2 regions of the Methylobacterium sp. HMF5984 genome follow, and region 1 is predicted to be linked to the other one. Evidence: riboswitches for the same ligand, from Rfam matches in the RefSeq annotation. Region 1 holds a riboswitch; the other holds the start of a gene.

The links. A riboswitch is a leader RNA that binds a small molecule or an ion and turns the genes downstream of it on or off. The one in region 1 is predicted to bind cobalamin.
Region 2: linked by a shared signal. The riboswitch ahead of ACFZ8E_RS19940 (CbtB-domain containing protein) and the one ahead of ACFZ8E_RS05545 (TonB-dependent receptor) in region 1 are both predicted to bind cobalamin.

The regions. Positions count from the first base shown of each region.
Region 1 is NZ_JBJFLN010000001.1:1,184,335-1,187,689, forward strand. Features, by position in the region: gene ACFZ8E_RS05545 (TonB-dependent receptor) at 1-2,160, opposite strand, end outside; cobalamin riboswitch at 2,496-2,704, opposite strand; gene ACFZ8E_RS05550 (App1 family protein) at 2,789-3,355, opposite strand, start outside.
Region 2 is NZ_JBJFLN010000001.1:4,108,484-4,111,838, forward strand. Features, by position in the region: gene cobO (cob(I)yrinic acid a,c-diamide adenosyltransferase) at 1-360, opposite strand, end outside; gene cobU (bifunctional adenosylcobinamide kinase/adenosylcobinamide-phosphate guanylyltransferase) at 357-884, opposite strand; cobalamin riboswitch at 952-1,233, shown strand; gene ACFZ8E_RS19940 (CbtB-domain containing protein) at 1,270-1,446, shown strand; gene ACFZ8E_RS19945 (CbtA family protein) at 1,469-2,218, shown strand; gene ACFZ8E_RS19950 (DUF1636 domain-containing protein) at 2,211-2,579, shown strand; gene cobW (cobalamin biosynthesis protein CobW) at 2,598-3,355, shown strand, end outside.

The sequences.
Region 1 (3,355 bases):
CGTGAAGGCGACCTCGAACGAGCGCGGTCGCCCGAGGAGCCAGTTTGTGCCGACCCCGTCCACCGCGTTTCCGCTGATCGCGTAGACCTTGTCGAACAGGTTGAAGACGCGGAAGGACAGGCGCGAGGCCGGCGTGACCTGATGGTCGAGGCCGAGGTTGACCAGCCCGTAGGCCGGGCGTCGCGCGGTGTTGCCGAAATCGCTGAACACCTCGCCGACGTACTGGAACCCGACCCGTGCTTCCCAGGTCGGCGCGAAGGCGTAATTGAGCCAGAGGTTGGCGACCCGCTCGGGCACGTCGATCGGCCGGTTGCCGGCGTACGAAATCGTCGCGCCGTTCACGGCCTGGTCGAAGGAATCGTACTGCGCGTGCAGCAGGGCGAGGTTCGCGTCGACCCGCCAGAGCGGCGTGACCTGCAGCGAGAGCGCCGCCTCGACCCCGTAGGAGGATTGCCGGCCGACCTGCGTCGAGACGTTCGGCTGGCCCGGCACCGCCGAGATCAGGTTGTCCTTGACGATGCGGTAGCCGGCGAGCGTCCACTCGCCTCGGCCGTCCCAGAACACGCCCTTGGCGCCGAGCTCGACCTGCTCGCCGGTGGAGAGCTTGAAGCCGGCCAGCGATTGCGACAGCGTGATCAGGCTGTTCACCGGGTCCGTGGCGGTGGCGACCTGCGCATAGAGCGCGGTGTCCGGCGTCGGGTTGAACACCAGCCCGAAGCGGTAGCCGAGGCCCTGGAAGGACTTCTCGAACTGCGCGTTGCTCATCAGGTTCTCGCGCTGCAGGGTCGAGGCGTCGAACCGGACGCCGGACAGGAACGAGAGCTGGTCGGTGAGGATCAGCCGGTCCTCGGCGAAGACCGAGGCCTGGTCGGTGCTCGTCGCGTAGGCCGGGCTGGCGCGGCCGTTCAGCGGGAACGAGCCCGGGTCGTAATCCGTCAGCGGGACGCTGGTGACGAGGCCCGATCCGACGGTCGAGAAGTTGTTGATGTGCCGGAAGTCGATGTGGTTCACGTCGAAGCCGGCCAGGAACTCGTTGCGGAAGCCGAACAGCGTGCCCTTGAACGCGGCGTCGAACCGGTTCCCCAGCTGTTCCTGCTGGTGGTAGATTTCGGTGTAGTCGCTCCGGTCTACCAATCGCGTCGATCGGTTGAAGCTGTAGGTCTCGACGTCGAGCCAGTGGCGCCTGCTCTGCAGCCGGTAGGCGGTGTTGCGCACCGTGATGTCGGCGGTGGGCGTCCATTCCGTCTTGAGCTGGGTCCAGTTGTCCGCCCAGGTGATCTTGGCGTCGCGGACGTTGTAGTTCTTGAACCGGATGAAATCCGGGATGCGCCCGTGGACCAGCGGCGTGCCCCAGTAGCGCGCCGGCTCCTGATAGCCGAGGTCGTGGCTCAGGGTGAAGGCGAGGTCGGGCGTGGCCTGGAGCAGGATCGCGCCCGAGACCGCGAGGTTGCGGAAGTCGCCGTCCGGGCTGATCCAGCCGCCGGCGCGGTTGCCGCTGACGTTGAGGCGATAGGCCACCGCGTCGCCGATCGGGCCGCCGGAATCGAGGGCGAGCCGCGCGATGCCGTCCGATCCGACGCCGGCCCGCACCAGGTTGATGGACGTGAAGGTCGGCTTCTTCGTCACCACGTTGATGACGCCGCCGATCGCCCCGTCGCCGTAGAGCACGGAGGCCGGCCCGCGCAGCACCTCGATGCGCTCGACGTTCCAGGTGTCGAACGGGAAGGTCACCGTGTTGGCGCCGACGAACAGCCGCGTGCCGTCGTAGAGCTGCTGGATCGAGTTCGGCCCCGAGAACCCGCGGCTGGTGAAGGCGCCGTTGCCGTTGCCCGGCGAGGCGATGGTGGTGATGCCGGTGGCGTTCTGCGTCACGGCGTCCGCGATCGTGTCCTGGCCGCGCAGCCGCGCGGTCTCGCCGGAGATGACGTCGACGCTGCCGGGGGTCTCCAGCGGCGTGAGGCCGAGGCGGCTCGCGCCGCGGTCGGGCGTGCGCAGGTTGAGGCCGACCGGCGCGGCGCGGCTCAAGCCGACGCCGTCGCCCGCGACCGTGAGGGTGTCGAGCACGACGCTCGCCGATTCGCCGGCGACCGGCTGGGCGCCGGCATCTCGCGGCGGAGCGAGGATGACGAGCGCCGTGCCGGCGAGGAGCGGGCAGCGCATCGCGCGCCCGAGGGAACGAGCGGTTTGCAGAAGAACGAGCATGGATCGGATTCGGCTCTATCGGCGCGACGCGACGGCCTGCCCGACCCTCCATCTACATCGAATGTAACAATGTTACAATTAGGCGATCGGCCGAACGCGGCTCGGCCGCCGGCGCACGGATGCCGGGCGGCTTCCTGTGCGTCGTTCGGCGCGGGTCTCGCGGTGGGCAAGGGCATGGGAGGGACGTGCGGACGCGTGTGGTGGCACGTCACCGCGAACGAGGCCGCCCCGCATGCGCCGCGCGGGCCCATGCGTCTCGACACCCGTCGAGGCACCCCGCCCGACGCGTTTCGCGTGTGACCACGACTGACGGCAGGTCTCCTGGCTCGCGGGTCGCTGCCCCTCATCGTCTTCCCAGGCGCCGTGACCCAGTGACGTGTTGATGGAGGCTCGCCGCTTACAGTTGCGGGGGCAGCCGCGGCATTGGAAAGGCTCCTCGGAGCCTCGTCCTCACCGCGTTCCCTTTTGATCCCCGAGGGGAACCGTCCCCGCCAAGTGGCTTCCGCGGTCCCGAAGAGTCAACGGCCGGAATCACGCTCCTGTGAAGTGTGACCCGGCGGCGACAGCGACGGCGCGCACGGTGACGCTAGGTCGAGATATGCGATCCGTCCTGCGCCGACGCCTCGACGACGACGCTCGGCGGCAAGGTTCCTCCGGCGCCGCCGAGGACGGAGCCGAGGTCGCCCGGCAGGGCGGTCTCCGCGGTCAGCTCCGCCGGCTCGCCGCCGGCCGCGTGCTCGTCCGCCACCAGGGCGACCGCGCCCGGTGCGATCAGGCCGAGGCTCGCCGCGTGCCGGGCGATGGCGGTGCTGTCGGCGGCGATGACGAGGTGGCTGCCGGCGGCCGCGACGACCTGCGCCAGCGCCTCGATCTCGCGAATGCGGTCGGCGTCGCGCGACACGTTGCGGATGTAGACCGCCTTCACCCGGCCCGGATGGTCGGCGACGATCCGGCCGTAGACCTCCGGATCGTGCTGCCCGCTGTCGCCGATCAGCACGAACGGCAGGTCGCGATACAGCGACAGCATGTGGACGATCAGGGCGCGCTTGTGATCCTCCGCCCGGCGGGGGAGGGGGTGCTTCCACGACAGGCCCCATTCGCGCAGGAACAGGATCGGGCCCACCGGGATGCCGTGGATCGTGAAGAACTCCGA
Region 2 (3,355 bases), 2.9 Mb from region 1:
CATCAGGTCGGTCGCCCGGTTCCAGGCGTTGAGGCAGGCGGCGATGTCGCGGGCCTTGTCCTGCGTCTCCCAGGTGAAGCCTTCGCCCATCGCGTGCCACGCGACCCGGTCGCCGAAGGTCCTCAGCGCATGCGCCTCGCCGGTGTCCCACGCGCCCTTAATGAACTGCACCACGCCGACCCTGTGGCCGCGCCCCAGCATGCGGAGCGCCAGGCCCAGCGCCGCCGTGGTCTTGCCCTTGCCGGGTCCGGTGTTGACGATGAGCAGGCCCTTCTCGATCGTCTTGGCCGCGACCTCGGCGTCCTGCACCGCCTTGCGCTTCTCCATCTTCTCGCGATGGCGTTCGGCGTCGTCGGTCATGGCGTTCCATGCGGTTTGATGACGAGCGGCAGCCCGGCGACCGTCAGGACGACGCGGTCGCACTCGGCCGCGAGGCTCTGGTGGAGGCGTCCGGCCGCATCGCGGAAGCGGCGGGCGAGCGCATTGTCGGGCACGATCCCGAGGCCGACCTCGTTCGACACGAGGACGAGCGGCCCGTGCGCTTCCCGGCAGGCACTGCGGAGCGCCGCCGTCTCGGCGTCGAGGTCGGCATCGGCAAGCAGCAGGTTCGTCAGCCACAAGGTCAGGCAATCAACCAGCACCGGCCCCGGCGCCTCGGCGATCGCGGCGGCCAAAGCGTTCGGCACGTCCCGAGTGATCCAGTCGCCGGAGCGCCGCGCTCGGTGGAGGGCGATGCGCGCGCGCATCTCGTCGTCCCAGGCCTGTGCCGTGGCGAGGTAGAGCCACGGGCCCGGCACCGCCTCGATCAACCTCTCGGCGTAGGCGCTCTTGCCCGAGCGCGCACCGCCGAGCACGAGGGTCGTCCGAGGCGCGGCCTGCTGCATGGCTGGAACCCATGCCCCAACCCCTGTGCGCCCGTCAAAGCCTCCGTTGTGCGGGGAGACCGGACAGGCTATGGCTGGACGCGACGGTGCCCCGGAGACGGGGTGAAAAGGGAATGCGGTGAGGGGAAACCCGATGCCGCGGCTGCCCCCGCAACTGTAAGCGGCCAGGGTCCCCACGGCGATCCGAGCTTCGTTGAACCGACCTGTCCGAGATGGGACTGCGTTGCGGATCGAAGCCCGGAACGCCGTGGGAGCCCTCAGCTCCTGCCTTCGGCCACCGATGTTTCGGGAAGGCGGCAGGCGCTGCGATCCGCGAGCCAGGAGACCTGCCGTCCCCCGCGCTTTCTCGAACGCCGCCGGCGGGGCGGCCGGAGATGTTGTCGACATGACCACCCAGACCCTCACCCAGACCGGCACCCGCGCGAACGAGGGCTTCGTCGCCATCGTCGCCGCCGCCATGCTCGGCCTCGGGCTCGTGTTCCTCGCCGGCTTCTCGCCGGCCTCGGCGCTGCACAACGCGGCGCACGACTTCCGGCACACGCAGAACTTCCCCTGCCATTGACCGCCTGAACCCAGGCGTTCCCATGCTCATCCGGCTCCTGTCGGCGGCGCTCGCCGCCGGCTTCCTCGCGGCCGTCCTTGTGACGGGGCTCGAGCTCGCGCTCACCTCGCCGCTGATCATCGCCGCCGAGCGCTACGAGACCCAGGCCGCTCCCGGCGCCGCCGCCTCGGCGGCCCCGCTGGCCGGGCGCCTGCCGATCGTGCTCGCCCATGCCGGGCACGACCACGACACCAAGGCCGAGCCGGAATGGCAGCCGGCCGCCGGCCTGCCGCGCATGCTGTTCACCGGGCTCGCGACCCTCGTCGGCGGCATCGGCTACGCCCTGCTCCTCGGCGCGGTGATGCTGGCCACCGGCCGCGAGCCGTCGCCCGAGCGCGGGCTCGCCTTCGCGGTCGCCGGCTTCCTCGCCGTGGCGCTTGCGCCGGCTCTGGGCCTGCCGCCCGAGCTGCCCGGCAGCGAGGCGGCCCCGCTGGCCGCCCGCCAGGTCTGGTGGGTGATGACGGCGTCGGCCACCGCGATGGGGATCTATCTCATCGCGATCCGCCGGGTGCCGATCACCATCCTCGGCGGAATCGTGCTCATCGTCGCTCCGCATCTGGCCGGTGCGCCGGAGGTGGCGGCGACGCCGTCCGAGCTTCCCGCCGGCCTCGCCGCGCAGTTCGCCGCGCGCTCGCTCGCCATCGCCTTCGTGTTCTGGGCGGTGATCGGCTTAGCCTTCGGGCGCGCCTGGCAGACCTTCGGCCCGAAGGCCGCGGCAGGCGCCCGTGGCTGACACGATCCTCTACGTCTGCACCACCTGCCGGATGGAGAGCGATGCGCCGGACGGCCCGCGCGCGGGCGCCCGCCTCTTCGACGCGTTGCGTGCGCTTCCCGCCCCCGACGGCGTGACGATCGAAGCGGTCGAGTGCCTGTCGGTCTGCAAGCGGCCCTGCACCGTCGCCGTGGCGGCGGAGGATCGCTGGACCTACGTCTACGGCGACCTCGACCCGGCGGATTCCGCACGCATCATTCTCGACGGCGTCGGCCTCTACGCCGGCACGCCCGACGGGATCGTGCCGTGGAAGCAGAGGCCGCAGGAATTCCGCAAGGGCGTCGTCGCCCGCATCCCTCCGTTTCCGCCGCGCGCGGCCTGAGCCATCGGCGAGATCCCCATGAGCATCGTCCAGAAGATCCCCTGCACCATCGTCACCGGCTTCCTCGGGGCGGGCAAGACGACGCTGGTGCGCCACGTGGTCGAGAATGCCGGCGGGCGCCGGCTCGCGATACTCGTCAACGAGTTCGGCGACATCGGCTTCGACAAGTCGTTCCTCGCCGCCTGCGGCATCGAGGGCTGCACCGAGGATTCGATCGTCGAGCTTCCCAACGGCTGCATCTGCTGCACCGTCGCGGACGACTTCATGCCGGCGATGACGGCTCTTCTCGATCGCCCGAACCCGCCCGAGCACATCCTGATCGAGACGTCCGGCCTCGCCCTGCCCAAGCCCCTGGTCCAGGCGTTCCAGTGGCCGGCGATCCGCTCGCGGGTGACCGTCGACGGCGTCGTCGCGGTCGTGGACGGGCCGGCGGTCGCGTGGGGCGCCTTCGCCGAGGACCCCGAGGCTCTGGCCAACCAGCGCGCCGCCGATACGGCGGTGGACCACGACAACCCGCTCGAGGAGGTGTTCGAGGACCAGCTCCTCTGCGCCGACCTCGTCGTGCTCAACAAGGCGGATCTTCTCGACGCCGCCGGCCTCGCGCAGGTGCGGGCCGAGGTGGAGCGCCAGCTTCCCCGCGCGGTGAAGGTGGTCGAGACAGCCCACGGCAAGATCGACCCGCGGGTGCTGCTCGGCCTCCAGGCCGCCGCCGAGGACGACCTCGACGCGCGCCCCTCGCATCACGGCGCGGGCGAGGATCACGACCACGACGACTT